Regions from separate parts of the Paenibacillus sp. A14 genome, predicted to be linked through region 1. Evidence: predicted binding sites of a transcription regulator. Region 1 holds the regulator's gene; the other holds the start of a gene.
The links. The regulator LexA, encoded in region 1, represses DNA repair genes until DNA is damaged. The targets are predictions, from matches to a motif close to CGAACATATGTTCG.

Region 1 (7,371 bases):
CTTTACCTGGGGTGGTTATAGAAAAAAGGGAAAACTTCTAATAACGGAGCGGGAGAGAGAATACATTTAAGAAGAGTTTGCCGTCTCCCGGCGATAACGCTTGTTCAATCGTCACAAGTATCGCGTTTGTACGGACTTGAACAACTCCGATAAGAGGTGATCCATACATGTCAGGGCGTGTAATGGCGAGAAGCGGTTCTTCCGAGGACAGACCTTCCCGACAAATCAATGTCATTCTGCGCAGCTCCGAGCCTCCCGTGGTCTCCCAAAGCTCCGCGGAGAGCGAAGCTGCGGCCGGGGTTAAAAGTTTACCCCATCAAGGGCTTTTTGCCGACTTGCAAAAGGAAATGAACGGATTGGTCGGGCTCGAACATGTCAAAGAGCTGATGTACGAAATTTTTGCTTTGCTTCAAGTAGCGGCCATGCGTTCCGAAGCGGGGTTATTATCCGGAGCCCAGGTCTATCATATGGTGTTTAAAGGCAATCCGGGAACGGGAAAGACGACGGTGGCCCGGATTGTGGCCAAGATGTTTCAGAAAATGGGCGTTTTGAACAAAGGGCATTTGATCGAGGTCGAACGCGCCGACCTGGTTGGCGAATACATCGGCCATACGGCGCAAAAAACTCGCGATTTGGTCAAGAAAGCGCTCGGCGGGATACTGTTCATCGATGAAGCGTACAGCCTGGCGCGCGGCGGGGAGAAGGACTTCGGCAAGGAAGCGATCGACACGCTGGTCAAAGCGATGGAGGATCAGAAGAATCAATTTATCTTGATCCTCGCTGGATACTCGGAAGAAATGGATTTCTTCCTGGCGACGAATCCGGGACTGCCTTCACGCTTTCCGATTCAGCTCGATTTCCCGGACTATACGATCGATCAATTGATTCAGATCGCCGAGGGGATGGTCAAAGAGCGTGATTATATTTTGATGCCGCAGGCGATACTCAAATTACAGCAGCATTTGTTACGCGAAAAATGTGAGAGCGAGCACCTGTTCAGCAACGCCAGGCATGTGCGCAACATTATCGAACGTTCGATTCGCCAGCAAGCCGTGCGTTTGCTAAATCAATATACCAGCGGTTCGCCGGGCAAATTGGAACTGATGACCATTCGCACGGAGGATTTGAGGCTGGATAAGAAGTAAGGAGCCGTGAACGATGACAAAAACACCCTACGAGACACAGACCCTGGTGCCTGACCGGGCCGTTGTGGTCAGCCTGATTACACAACGGACCAGAGAGGAAGGGGTCAATCCGGACTATTCGCTGGAGGAACTTGTTCAGCTTGCCGATACCGCAGGGGTGGAAGTCACGGATCGGGTGGTGCAGCATCGTGAGAAGCCGGACCCGCGTTTTTGTCTCGGCAAGGGAAAAGTACTGGAGCTGCGCTGGCTTCTGCAGGAACATCAAGCCAATACGGCGATTTTCGACCAGGAGCTTTCCGGTGCGCAGGTGCGCAATCTCGAGGAGATGCTGGATGTCAAAATTATTGACCGGACCCAGCTGATCCTCGATATTTTTGCCCAACGCGCCAAAACGCGGGAAGGAATCATTCAGGTAGAACTCGCCCAGTTGACGTATTTGCTGCCGCGTTTATCCGGGCAGGGCAAAAATTTGTCGCGGCTGGGCGGCGGCATCGGCACGCGCGGTCCCGGCGAGAGCAAGCTCGAGACCGACCGGCGCCATATCCGCCGGCGGATTGGCGAGCTGAAGCGACAGCTGGCGGAAGTGACGCGGCACCGCAAATTGCATCGGAAGCGGAGGCAGGAGAACGGCGTCGTCCAACTGGCGCTCGTTGGTTATACTAATGCGGGGAAATCAACGCTGCTTCGCGCTTTGACCGCCGCCGACGTGCTGGTAGAGAACCGGCTGTTCGCCACGCTGGACCCTACCTCGCGGATCATGAGGCTGCCGGGCGGCAAAGAGGTGGTATTAACGGATACGGTCGGCTTTATTCAGCATCTTCCGCATGATCTGGTTGCCGCTTTCCGGGCGACGTTGGAAGAGGCGAATGAAGCCGATCTGATTGTGCATGTCGTGGACGCCTCGTCCGAAGCACGATTGGAGCAAATGGCGGTGGTGGACCGGATTTTGGAGGAGTTGGGGGCCGGGAACAAACCTAGACTCGTATTGTATAACAAAATTGACCTGTGCGAGCCTGAGCAATTGGAGATGCTGCCGGCCGTCAAGGATGCGCTGAAAATCAGCGCCTTGAATGAGAATGACATGGAACGGATCGGTGAAGCGGTCCAGCAATTCCTATCCGGCGGGATGCGTTCTTTCCGCATTCCCGCTCGGCGCGGAGATTTGACCCCCATTGTATACAAAATCGGGGATGTGGTTTCGCAGCGATGCGAGGAAGAGGACATGATTTATTCGGTGAATGTGAATTTGGAGGATTTTCAAAAATACGGGTACCTCCTCGCTCCTTACACCATCCCGACACATGAATGTCCGATAAATGAGAGATAAAGTTACTTAAGGGGAGAGGTAGAGTCATCATGGCGGTTTTTGCGGAAAAAATAGTTCAATGGATTGAAGCGGCAGAGCAGCGGGTTGAGTTAAAATACCGGGAGATTGACCGGATCGTCGATCGCAACCAGTGGAAGGTCATCGAAGCGTTCCAAAAGTACCAAGTGAGCGATTTCCATTTTGCCGGATCGACCGGATATGCCTATAATGATCGGGGGCGCGAGGTGCTGGACCTTGTCTACGCGGAAGTGTTTGGCGCCGAGGCCGCGCTGGTGCGTCCGCATTTCGCGTCGGGGACCCATACGATCGCGACGGCGCTTTTCGGGATGCTAAGACCTGGCGACGAACTGCTGTACATTACCGGTCGCCCGTACGACACGCTGCATAAGGTCATTGGGAAACCGGGGGATGGGACGGGCTCATTGCGGGATTTTGGAATTCATTACGATGAAGCCGCCCTTTTGCCCGATGGATCGGTCGATTGGGAAGCCGTCGCCGCCAAGGTGAACGAAAGGACCCGGGTCATCGGCATCCAGCGTTCCCGGGGTTACGATTGGAGAGATTCTTTTACGGTGGAACAGATCGGCGAAATGGTCAGCAAGGTAAAAGCGCTGAAGCCGGATTGTCTCGTGTTTGTGGACAACTGCTACGGCGAGTTTACCGAAGAATTGGAACCGACCCAGGTTGGGGCGGATCTGATCGCGGGCTCATTGATCAAAAATCCGGGGGGTGGACTGGCCGAAACCGGCGGATACATTTGCGGACGAGCCGAGTTGGTACAGCGGGCGGCTTACCGGCTGACGGCGCCGGGAATCGGTGCCGAGGTGGGCGCGATGCTGGGGACGACCCGGGCAATCTATCAGGGGTTGTTTCTGGCTCCTACCACGGTGGGACAGGCCTTGAAAGGCAGCGTCCTGGCGGCGGCCGTGTTCGAACAGGCCGGCTTTGAAAGCCGGCCCGGATGGAACGCCAAAAGGAGTGATCTGATTCAGGCTATCGCCTTCAGCGGTCCGGAACAGCTGATCGCCTTTGTACAGGGGATTCAGCGCGCCGCCGCCGTGGACGGACACGTCGTTCCCGAAGCGTGGGACATGCCGGGGTATGAACACCCCGTTATTATGGCGGCTGGGACCTTCATCCAGGGCGGAAGTCTGGAACTTTCGGCGGATGCTCCGATTCGCGAGCCCTATATAGCGTATATGCAGGGCGGCTTAACCTACTCTCATGTGAAATTCGGTCTACTAACGGCACTGCAGACGATGCTGGAGCGGGACCTCATATAGTTGACATGCAGCCCAAACATCTCTGTAAGTATTTCTAACATATCTATTGACATGTTAGGATAGTTGACATAGAATAGATCCATGATTAATTTACTGGAAGGTTGAGAGCGATGAGTGACGAAATTCGCAGAAACATGGCCTTGTTTCCGATCGGTATCGTTATGAAGTTAACGGATTTGACGGCTAGACAAATTCGTTATTACGAACAGCATCAGCTGATCGTACCCGCCCGGACTTCGGGGAATCAACGGTTATTCTCCTTCAATGACGTCGAGCGGTTGCTTGAGATCAAGGGCTTGATCGACAAAGGCGTAAACATTGCCGGGATCAAGCAGGTCATGAATCCGATGAATAAGGATTCCGGAGAAGCTACGATCATCACGAAAGATACGGAAGAGAAACGAAAAGAAATGACAGATTCACAGCTTTATCGTATGCTGAAACAGCAGCTCATCACTGGGAAAAGACCGGGTCAGGTTTCTTTGATCCAAGGCGAGCTGTCCCGCTTTTTCAAAATATAAACGTAGGGAGAGGTTATCTTGAGTTACTCAAAAGAAGACATTTTACGTATCGCCAAAGAAGAAAATGTTCGTTTTATCCGATTGCAATTTACCGACCTGCTGGGAACGATCAAGAACGTGGAAATTCCCGTCAGCCAATTGGAGAAGGCGCTTGATAACAAGATGATGTTCGACGGTTCGTCCATCGAAGGCTATGTGCGGATTGAAGAATCCGACATGTATCTCTTTCCTGACCTGGATACTTGGGTTATCTTCCCATGGGTTGCCGAAGATCGCGTAGCCCGTTTAATTTGTGACGTATATATGCCTGACGGCACGCCGTTCGCCGGGGATCCTCGCGGTATTCTTAAGCGTGTGCTGAAGGAAGCCGAAGAGTTGGGTTATACGTCGATGAACGTCGGTCCGGAACCGGAGTTCTTCCTGTTCAAAACCGACGAAAAGGGCAACCCGACGATGGAATTAAACGACCAAGGCGGTTATTTCGATTTGGCTCCTACGGATCTCGGGGAGAATTGCCGCCGCGAAATCGTTTTGACTCTGGAGGAAATGGGCTTTGAAATCGAAGCTTCCCACCATGAAGTGGCGCCGGGTCAGCACGAAATCGACTTTAAATATGCCGACGCCATCAAGGCGGCGGACCAAATTCAAACCTTTAAGCTCGTGGTAAAGACGATTGCGCGTCAGCATGGCCTGCATGCGACATTTATGCCGAAGCCGTTGTTCGGCGTGAACGGTTCCGGGATGCATTGTCACCAGTCGTTGTTCCGGGATGACGTCAACGCTTTCTATGACGAGAGCGACACACTCGGCCTGAGCAAGGAAGCCCGTCATTACATGGCCGGGATCTTGAAGCACGCCCGCGCTTTTGCCGCCGTCACGAACCCGACCGTGAACTCGTATAAACGTCTGGTTCCAGGTTACGAAGCACCTTGCTATGTGGCATGGTCTTCCAGCAACCGCAGCCCAATGATCCGGATTCCGGCCTCCCGCGGCCTCAGCACGCGCGTCGAAGTCCGCAACCCGGACCCGGCCGCAAACCCTTATCTGGCACTGGCGGTTATGCTCAAAGCCGGCCTGGACGGCATCAAGAACGAACTGCCGCTCGTGGATCCGGTAGACCGGAACATCTATGTGATGTCCGAAGAAGAGCGTGTGGAAGAAGGCATTCCAAGCTTGCCATCCGACTTGAAGGAAGCGCTCGGCGAGTTGATCCGCAGCGAGATCATCACCGATGCCCTCGGCGACCATGCGTTGACTCATTTCTATGAACTGAAAGAAATCGAGTGGGACATGTTCCGCACGCAAGTCCATCAATGGGAACGCGATCAGTACATGACATTGTATTAATAGGAAGAGCCCTTGGTGCTTAGGCATCAGGGGCTTTTTTTATGAGACTGGATTGTGGTTTTCCGCCAATATGTGCATTCCATGACGGGACGACTGATGAAAATCAGGCTTTTGGGCATGCTAACGCCAAGGAGCTGATACGACATGGTGTTCGCATTGAAAAAATACCATCGGCGCAGACTGTGGTTGAAGCGAATTTGGCGGGAAGAGCGGTCCGGAATGAAACGTTATTTACCGCAGGACGATCTAACGAACGTATAGGCAACTTATTGCAAAATGAAAAGAGGCTGCCCAGGGAAAGGGAGCCTCTTCATCATGCGAATTAGGGAATAGATTAGTGCAGGTCGCGGAATAAACCGACGACTTTGCCGAGAATAACGACATTCTTGAGCCGAATCGGCTCCATTGTCGAGTTCTCAGGTTGAAGGCGGATGTGATCCTTTTCTTTATAAAAAGTCTTCACCGTAGCCTCATCATCTTCCGTCATAGCCACGACGATATCGCCGTTGTTGGCCGTCTGCTGTTGGCGAACGATCACATAATCCCCGTTATGAATACCTGCTTCAATCATACTTTCCCCGACAACGGAAAGCATAAAGATCTCACCGTCTGAAGAATAATGCTGCGGGAGAGGGAAGTAGTCCTCGATGTTCTCCGTTGCCGTAATCGGCATGCCGGCGGTAACCTTGCCGACGACCGGAACCCGGGTCACGCTGTGCGCGAACATGCCGAGCGATTCCGATTCTTCCTGCCCCAGCAATTCGATGGCCCGAGGCTTGGTGGGATCCCGGCGGATAAAGCCCTTCTTCTCCAAACGGTCGAGGTGGCCGTGCACGGTCGAGCTGGAGGCTAGTCCGACGGCTTCTCCGATCTCACGTACTGAAGGAGGGTAACCCTTCATCCGAACTTCATTGCGTATAAATTCCAAAATAGCCTGTTGTCGGCTGGAAACCTTGGACATAACGATCATCAACCCCATTAGTAACGTTTGGAAAAATTATAACATAGAACTGTCGTTCGTACAAACATAAGTTCTAAAGCTTTCTAATATATGCGAACAATTGTTCTGAAAAACTATTGAAACAAACAAGTGTTCGTGTTATATTGAGATCAAGAGATAAGAACATTTGTTTGGGGAGTGATTCGATATGCCAAGATACACTACATACCAAAGTATTTATAATAAGCCGGTTGCCCGTTCGTGGAGGCATGTTCCCGGTTTTTCTCCGGAATGGAGCAAAAGCGTAATGAAGATTGCGTTTCTGTTGATTCTTTTGACGATGACCGGCACCGGAGTGGTTACCGCCTTTGCCGCAGCAAATGATGGAGGGTCCCATGTCAAGGAAACCGTCATTGTTACCCCTGGAGACACGCTATGGGAAATCGCGGTTGATCATAAGCCCCGCGGAAAGGATACCCGTGTGTATGTGGAGGCTATTAAACGGGTGAACGGTTTATCCGTAAGCGATATTCATCCTGGGGACACACTGGTTTTGCCGGATTGAACACGCCTATATATATGAAGAAACTGAAAGAGCTTGGATTCGGGGGCCGCTGCCTTGACAAGCTCTTTTTCTCATGTCAAAGTAAGAATTGTTGCTTATAGAATATGGATGATCAGACAGGAGGAAATGTAGTGGATATAGATACACTGGTGAAACGGATCAATGAATTGGCCCGCAAAAACAAAACGGTGGGCTTAACGGAGGATGAGAAGCTGGAACGGGCACAGCTCCGGGAAACTTATT
Region 2 (7,371 bases), on a different contig from region 1:
TCCGGAAGTCTGAGCCCCACCCGTTTTCGGCTCTATGGAATGCCGGCCTCGGTCTTCTTCCCAAAATCCTTCCTCCGAGATGTCTACGATCCCGCTTGCTTCTTCCTTCCCCCTGTTTTGGGAATGCCGGCTTCCCCCTCCGCCCCAGCGTCTCTGCATCTTCTGTTCCGCCCCCTACTCCATGTTTAACTCTATCCCAAACAAAAGCGCTCTGTTCCGGCAAATACCGGTCTCAGAGCGCTTCATCAGCAAAAATGTATTATTCTTCGAAAAGCGCCTGCTCTTCTTGCGCTTCAGCTTCAAGGTCGCTAGACGAAGCAGGAGCCACCGCAGTCGTCAGGTTGCTGGCTTCACGAATCTTTTGTTCGATCGCATTGGCGATTTCCGCATGCTCTTTAAGATATTGCTTCGCATTCTCGCGCCCCTGGCCCAAGCGCTCACCCGCATAGGAATACCAGGCGCCACTCTTGTCCACAATATCCAACTCTACGCCGATATCGATAATGCTGCCTTCCCTGGAGATCCCTTCGCCGTACATAATATCGATTTCCGCCTGTTTGAAAGGAGGTGCGACTTTATTCTTGACGACTTTAATCCGTGTGCGGTTACCTACCATATCATTGCCCATCTTGATCGTTTCCACCCGGCGCACGTCAAGGCGTACCGTTGAGTAGAATTTCAGGGCGCGGCCCCCTGGTGTGGTCTCGGGGTTACCGAACATAACGCCAACCTTCTCGCGCAACTGGTTAATGAAAATCGCGATCGTCTTCGATTTGCTGATCGCACCGGACAATTTGCGGAGAGCCTGGGACATGAGGCGGGCTTGAAGACCGACATGGGAATCCCCCATTTCACCTTCGATTTCCGCCTTTGGAACCAACGCGGCTACGGAGTCAATAACAATAACATCCACGGCGCCGCTGCGCACGAGCGCCTCGGCGATTTCAAGCGCCTGTTCGCCCGTATCCGGCTGGGACAGCAGCAACTCGTCAATGTTTACGCCAAGCTTGTTGGCATAAGAGGGATCAAGCGCATGCTCCGCGTCGATAAACGCGGCTTGTCCGCCGATTTTCTGAACTTCGGCGATCGCATGAAGCGCCACCGTCGTTTTACCGGAAGATTCCGGCCCGTATACTTCGATAATCCGGCCGCGAGGAAGCCCTCCCGTACCGAGTGCTATATCTAATGCCAACGATCCACTAGGGACGATTTCCACCTGCATATGGGTGGATTCTCCCAGCTTCATGATCGAACCTTTACCGAATTGTTTTTCTATTTGACGAAGCGCCATTTCAAGCGCAGCACGACGATCTGACAATCAGCTCACATCCTTAAATATAATTATAAAGGAATTCTTACATTTATAATTGTACCTTGTTTTGGAACGTTTGCCAAGCGTTTTTTCGAACATACATTCGTAATTTTTTCTGTTCCCTATAAAGGCCCTCTGACCCAACCGGAATGTCCGTTGGAAGGTACCGGCGAATGAGGGCATCCTCAGCGCATCCTTCCATTGCCGGCTTCTTCCTGTAAGGGAAACGTTGAGCTCCTCTCCTTTCCATGAAGCATTGGTTGCCTTTTAAACTCTAAATAAGGCAGCGGTGTAAGGCGTACTGCCCTCTCTATTGCCGATTTGTAAGTCAGCGCCAATTCGCCGGAAATTCCCCGCTTTGGGTGGGAGTAGCAGTGAAGTAGCACTTTTCATCACCCGATGGAAGGCTAAAGAACGAAAAAGAACCGCAGCACAACTTAACAGTTTGCTACGGTTCTTCCGTACACCCATTATATATCCCCGCCCAAGGAATGGCAAGGGGACGAGTCCAACCTAAAACCTGGCTTACTTGGCAGCCCGCTCGGCTTTTAGCCGCTTCCAAAGGTGGTACAGCACCGTTTTGGCCGAACGCAAACGGATCGTATCGCGATTTCCTTTCAGGTTGAGCTCGTAAACCTCGGTTTCTCCGCCGCGGCGGGAAATGCCGATATAGACGAGACCCACGGGCTTCCGCTCCGAGTACCCCGGGCCGGCTACCCCGGTAATGGACAAACCGAAATCGGTGTCCACGATCATCCGCACCTGTTCCGCCAGTACCTGGGCGGTTTCGGCGCTGACGGCACCGGGTGCGTTCTCGCCTTCAAGAAGATCGTGCGGAACGTTCAGCAACTTCTCCTTCATCCCATTGGAATAGCAGACGATGCCGCCGAGAAAAACGGTGGCGCTGCCCGGGACGCTGGTGATGGATTGCATCAGCAGCCCGCCCGTGCAGCTCTCGGCGGCACTAACCGTCAAGCCCATTTCGGTCATCAGATCTACGATTGTTTTTTCGATCGTTACATCTTCGTTCGCATACAAGTGCTCGGGCAGCCGCGAGGCAATCTCGGCTTCCAGCTTGTCCAGCTTCGCCATCGCCTCGCTTTCCGTGCGGGCTTTGGTGGAGATGCGGACCGTCACTTCGCTCTCCTTGGCATAAGGAGCGAGCGTCGGATCGGTCTGATTTTCCACCAAATCCATCAGCTTGGTCTCAAGCCCGGATTCTCCAATCCCGGCGAACTTCAGCATTTTGGAATATAACGGCTCCTCCTGCGTCAAAGCATGCTGCAGTATCCACGGCCTGGCCTGCCGTTCGAACATCGGCTTCAGCTCCGACGGCGGACCCGGCAGCAAAATGTAAAACTTCCCGTCATGGGCGATGGCGTTGCCGACGGCAAGGCCGGTTTCATTCGGCAGCGGGGTTCCGCCGTCAACAACCAGCGCCTGGCGCCGGTTGTTTTCCGTCATCGGGATGCCCCGTCCCTCAAAATACCGGTCCACGTGGTCCATCGCCATCCGGTCGATGTGCAGCGATCTGCCCAAAACCGCGGCGACCGCGTCCTTCGTCAAGTCATCCTGGGTGGGGCCGAGTCCGCCGGTTAAAATCAGCAGATCCGCCCGCCCCAAAGCGGTAGTGATCGCATGGGAGAGCCGGCTCAAATTATCGCCGACCACGGTTTGATAATAAACATCGACCCCGAGAGCGGCCAGCTCCTGGGACAAGTACTGCGCATTCGTATTTACGATTTGACCGAGCAGCAGCTCGGTGCCGACTGCGATGATTTCTGCTTTCATTCTCATATCTCCTTCGGGAGGGTGCCTGTCCGTTTACATCTTGGAAAAATTGAGCACATTTCTGTTCTTTACAAAATAATCGATGCCCGAGTAAATCGTAATGATCGCCGCGAGCCAGATTGCAACCTCATCGAACGGGAAATGAACCCATTCGAACGGAAAATTGTTCAGCAAAAGCGCCGAAATCGCCACAATTTGCGTAATTGTCTTCGCTTTTCCCCAATTGCTGGCGGCAATCACGGAACCTTCAAGCAGCGCCACCTCGCGAAGGCCCGTCACCGCAAACTCCCGGCTGATGATGACGACCGCAATCCAGGCGTCGCACTTGCCCATCGCCACCAGCGAAATAAGCACGGCCGCCACGAGCAGCTTGTCCGCCAGCGGGTCGAGCAACTTGCCGAGATTCGTCACTAAATTGTGCTTGCGGGCGATATACCCGTCGATGCCGTCGGTGCTGGCGGCCACAATGAACAGAAACGCCCCGATAAGCTGATTCAGCGGAAGCGAAAAAGTACCGATGCTAAGTTCATAACTCAGCCATTCCACATCGAGAAGCAAAAACAACAGCATCAGCGGGATCATAAAAATCCGGGCCAGTGTAATCCGATTCGGCAGATTCACGAGACAGCCTCCCCTGACAGATCGTATTCATAGGCGTGCGTAATGCGCACCTTGGTGATTTCCCCGATACCGGAGGAATAATTGGTAACAAAAACCTCCCCGTCGATTTCCGGAGCGTCATATTGGGAACGTCCCACATAGACGTCGGTGCGTCCATCATAGCGTTCCACCAATACATCGAGAACCTGGCCGACGTATTTGCCGCTGTTTTCGTTCGCGATGGCGCGTTGGATTTCCATCAACGTGTTGGCCCGCCATTCTTTGACTTCCTCGTCAATCTGGCCAAGCAAACGCGATGCGGGAGTATCCTCCTCCTTGGAGTATGTAAATACACCCAATCTGTCAAACTTAATCTCGCGGACAAAATTGCACAAGGCCTTAAATTCTTCTTCCGTCTCCCCCGGGAATCCGACAATGAGAGATGTACGAAGCGATACCCCCGGGATTCTGTCCCTGATTTTGGCGATCAATTCCCGAATATCCCGATTCCGGCCAGGTCGGCGCATCCGCTTCAAAACGGCATCTTCGCTATGCTGCAGCGGCATGTCCACGTACTTGCAAATCTTCGGGTTGGAAGCCATCGTTTCGATCAACTCGTCCGTAAAAAAACCGGGATAAGCATAATGCAGTCTGACCCACTCAATTCCCGGCACTTCAGTTACCCGGTTCATCAATTCGGCCAATTTGTATTCCCCGTAGAGATCACTTCCGTAGTTGGTGGAGTCCTGGGCGATCAGACTGACTTCTTTCACGCCCTGCCCGGCCAACTGCTTCACTTCGGCCAAAATCGATTCGATGGAACGGCTTCGAAATTTCCCGCGCATGATGGGAATGCTGCAAAACGTACAATTGTTATCGCAACCCTCGGCTATTTTTACATATGTCGTATGCCGTGCCGTGGACAATTTACGCGGCAAGCTCTCTTCATAATTAAACACAGGGTTTCCGACTTGAATCGGTTTTTTCCCTTTCAGAGCTTCATCCACAATTTGGTTGATATTATAAAAATCCCCCGTCCCGACAATCCCGTCGATTTCCGGCATTTCCTCCATCAAGGCTTGCTTGTAACGCTGCGTCAGGCAACCGGACACGATCAGTGCTTTCAGCTTTGCCGTTTCCTTCAATTCCGCAAGATCCAGAATCGTATTCACGGATTCTTCTTTGGCGGCATCGATAAAACCGCAGGTGTTGACGATGATCACCGTGGCTTCCTCCGGCTGTTCCACCAACCTGTATCCCCGCTCATCGATCAGCCCCGACATAATTTCCGAGTCAACGAGATTTTTCTCACAGCCTAGTGTAACGATTTTCACTTTTTCCGTCATGAGTTCGATCCCCCATTGCAATAGCGCCTTACTGCCGTTGATTTCCATTGATTAAAACCTAATTAAGTATAATATTTATGCATCAGCCCTGTCAAAATCATGAAAAAGTCCCGCGCGGCATCCGGGGAGCGGCGTGAGACTCTGGCGGTGTTATTTAAAATTGGTAAACTGCAGATCGACGGTTAGATCGGCTTTTTTGAGCATTTGGATAATTTGCTGCAAATCATCCCGACTTTTCCCGGTCACGCGGATTTGGTCGCCTTGAATCTGACTCTTGACTTTAAGCTTCGAATCCCGAATCAGTACGTTGATCTTCTTGGCGTTCTCCTGATCGATGCCTTGTTTCAAATTAATCCGCTGGCGCACGGTACCCAAGGAAGCGGGCTCCACTTTTCCGTAGTCCAGGTTTTTAATCGGCAGACCGCGCTTGATCATTTTCGATTGTAAAATGTCAATGACCGCACCCAGTTTATACTCGTCATCCGAGACAATCACCAAGACATCCTTTTCGACCTTCAACTCGCTCTTGGTCCCCTTGAAGTCGAAGCGGTTGGCAATTTCCCGTTCCGTTTGGTCAATGGCGTTCGTTAATTCCTGCATGTCCATTTTGGAAACAATATCGAATGAGCTTTCGGAAGCCATAATCCACAATCCTTTCCCATATCTTATATTTCTTAATTATATGTAAAATAAATTACAAAGTCGAGCAAGAGCCCTCTTGCAAAAAAAGAAGGAGCGCCTTTGCCGCTTTCGGCTAGACGCTCCTAAGGGTTATTCGACGGTTCCTTCGCTGTTCAAACCTTCCTCGCCGCCTTGAACGCCGGTGCCATCGGCGCCTTCGTTCAAAGCGGTGCCCTGATCCCCATTCGCATTACCAAGGTTGAGCTGAATTTTGGTGGTGGATTTGCCGTCCTCCACGACTTGCCCACCGACCGTGATGACAGTGTTCGATGAAGCGCCAGACTTGATATACAGGCCTTCCGGACCGAGGTCATACGTCAAAACGTCGCCTTCGGACGTATTACTATAGTACAGCTTCTCTCCGCGGCGATCGCCCTTGCGGACTTCCACCCAGCTTTTTCCGGACGCTGTAATAACCACCTTCACCGGCTCGCTTCCTGAAGCCTGAACCAAAAATTTGGTCGTGCTCCCGTCTTTACCGTCAGGCGTCACCACAATTCCTTGCTGGCCGGTGTTTCCGGTTTCCCCATCCGTCCCGGTACCTTCGTTCCCTGCCTCCGTACCGTTGTCCTCGGGTACGCCATTACCGCCGGCATTCGGTGTCGCGGCGCCTCCACCCGGAGTGTCCCCGCCGGCTGTGCTGTCATTTCCGTTCTGGCCAGCGGCATTATTGGTTTTTCCCTCCTGGCGAACATCGGTTACTGGAGTCGGATCCGGCTCTTCCCCTTTCGCTTGGTCGCTTTTTCCCCACACGGCAAAATACATGTAAATAACGGCCAGGATCATAACGGCGAACGACCACATCAATGTCGTTGATAACCATTTGGAATTCCGCTCCGCCACACGGGAACTTCTCCGCTTCTGCAGCACCGGTTCCATTGTCGGCTCCGGGTCGACGTCCGGAACCTGCTGCTTGTGTTCCGTCAGCAGTTCATCCGCATCGACCCCGACCGTCTCGGCATAGGTTTTGATAAACGCACGAACATAGAAACTCCCCGGAAGCACCTTATAATCCCCTGATTCGATGGCTTCCAAGTACCTTTTTCGAATTTTTGTCATTTCCTGAACGTCGTCCAGAGACAGTCCTCTGGCTAGGCGGGCTTCCTTTAATTGCTGGCCCAAATCCGACACAACCATCACCTCCTGTAGTAATTCATCTTAAAGTTTGCTATATGGAGCAGCCTCACGGCCGCTTATAAATCGTCGGTATAAATTGTCGTAAACGTATCATAAACGATTTGCTCATCAGGATTGTTTCGCAATTCGATAATTATGTCAAAATTGTCATAAGTATATTCCGTTTCCTTCACGAATACATCCGGGTGTTCAATGACGATCGTGGACGGGCTTTCCATCAGATCCTGCAAAAGCTGATAGTGCTTTTCATTTGAACGCAAAGTGCTGATGATGCCATCGATAATAAACACATTGTGCGGATTCATCTCCTCCTCGGAGAGTTGACTCCGCACGGTCTGTCTCAACAGGGTAGAAGACACGAAAGTCCAGCGTTTCATCGCACAGACGCTTCCGGCGATAATGGATTCCGTCTTGCCGACTCGAGGCATCCCGCGAAGGCCGATGACCTGGTGTCCTTCCCTTTTAAATAATTCACCCAAAAAATCGACAAGCAATCCAAGCTCA

Region 2: the regulator LexA is predicted to act here: its motif matches at 1,405-1,418, upstream of recA (recombinase RecA).

What each region holds. Positions count from the first base shown of each region.
Region 1 is NZ_JBAGJD010000001.1:103,744-111,114, reverse strand. It holds gene V4U88_RS00570 (YdcF family protein) at 1-21, shown strand, start outside; gene V4U88_RS00565 (AAA family ATPase) at 168-1,145, shown strand; gene hflX (GTPase HflX) at 1,159-2,472, shown strand; gene V4U88_RS00555 (methionine gamma-lyase family protein) at 2,502-3,755, shown strand; gene V4U88_RS00550 (MerR family transcriptional regulator) at 3,866-4,276, shown strand; gene glnA (type I glutamate--ammonia ligase) at 4,295-5,623, shown strand; gene lexA (transcriptional repressor LexA) at 5,958-6,584, opposite strand; gene V4U88_RS00535 (LysM peptidoglycan-binding domain-containing protein) at 6,871-7,128, shown strand; gene V4U88_RS00530 (DUF896 domain-containing protein) at 7,260-7,371, shown strand, end outside.
Region 2 is NZ_JBAGJD010000003.1:207,269-214,639, forward strand. It holds gene V4U88_RS08890 (regulatory protein RecX) at 1-159, opposite strand, end outside; gene recA (recombinase RecA) at 260-1,318, opposite strand; gene V4U88_RS08900 (competence/damage-inducible protein A) at 1,838-3,103, opposite strand; gene pgsA (CDP-diacylglycerol--glycerol-3-phosphate 3-phosphatidyltransferase) at 3,137-3,724, opposite strand; gene rimO (30S ribosomal protein S12 methylthiotransferase RimO) at 3,721-5,049, opposite strand; gene V4U88_RS08915 (YajQ family cyclic di-GMP-binding protein) at 5,200-5,691, opposite strand; gene V4U88_RS08920 (RodZ family helix-turn-helix domain-containing protein) at 5,821-6,861, opposite strand; gene V4U88_RS08925 (DUF3388 domain-containing protein) at 6,924-7,371, opposite strand, start outside.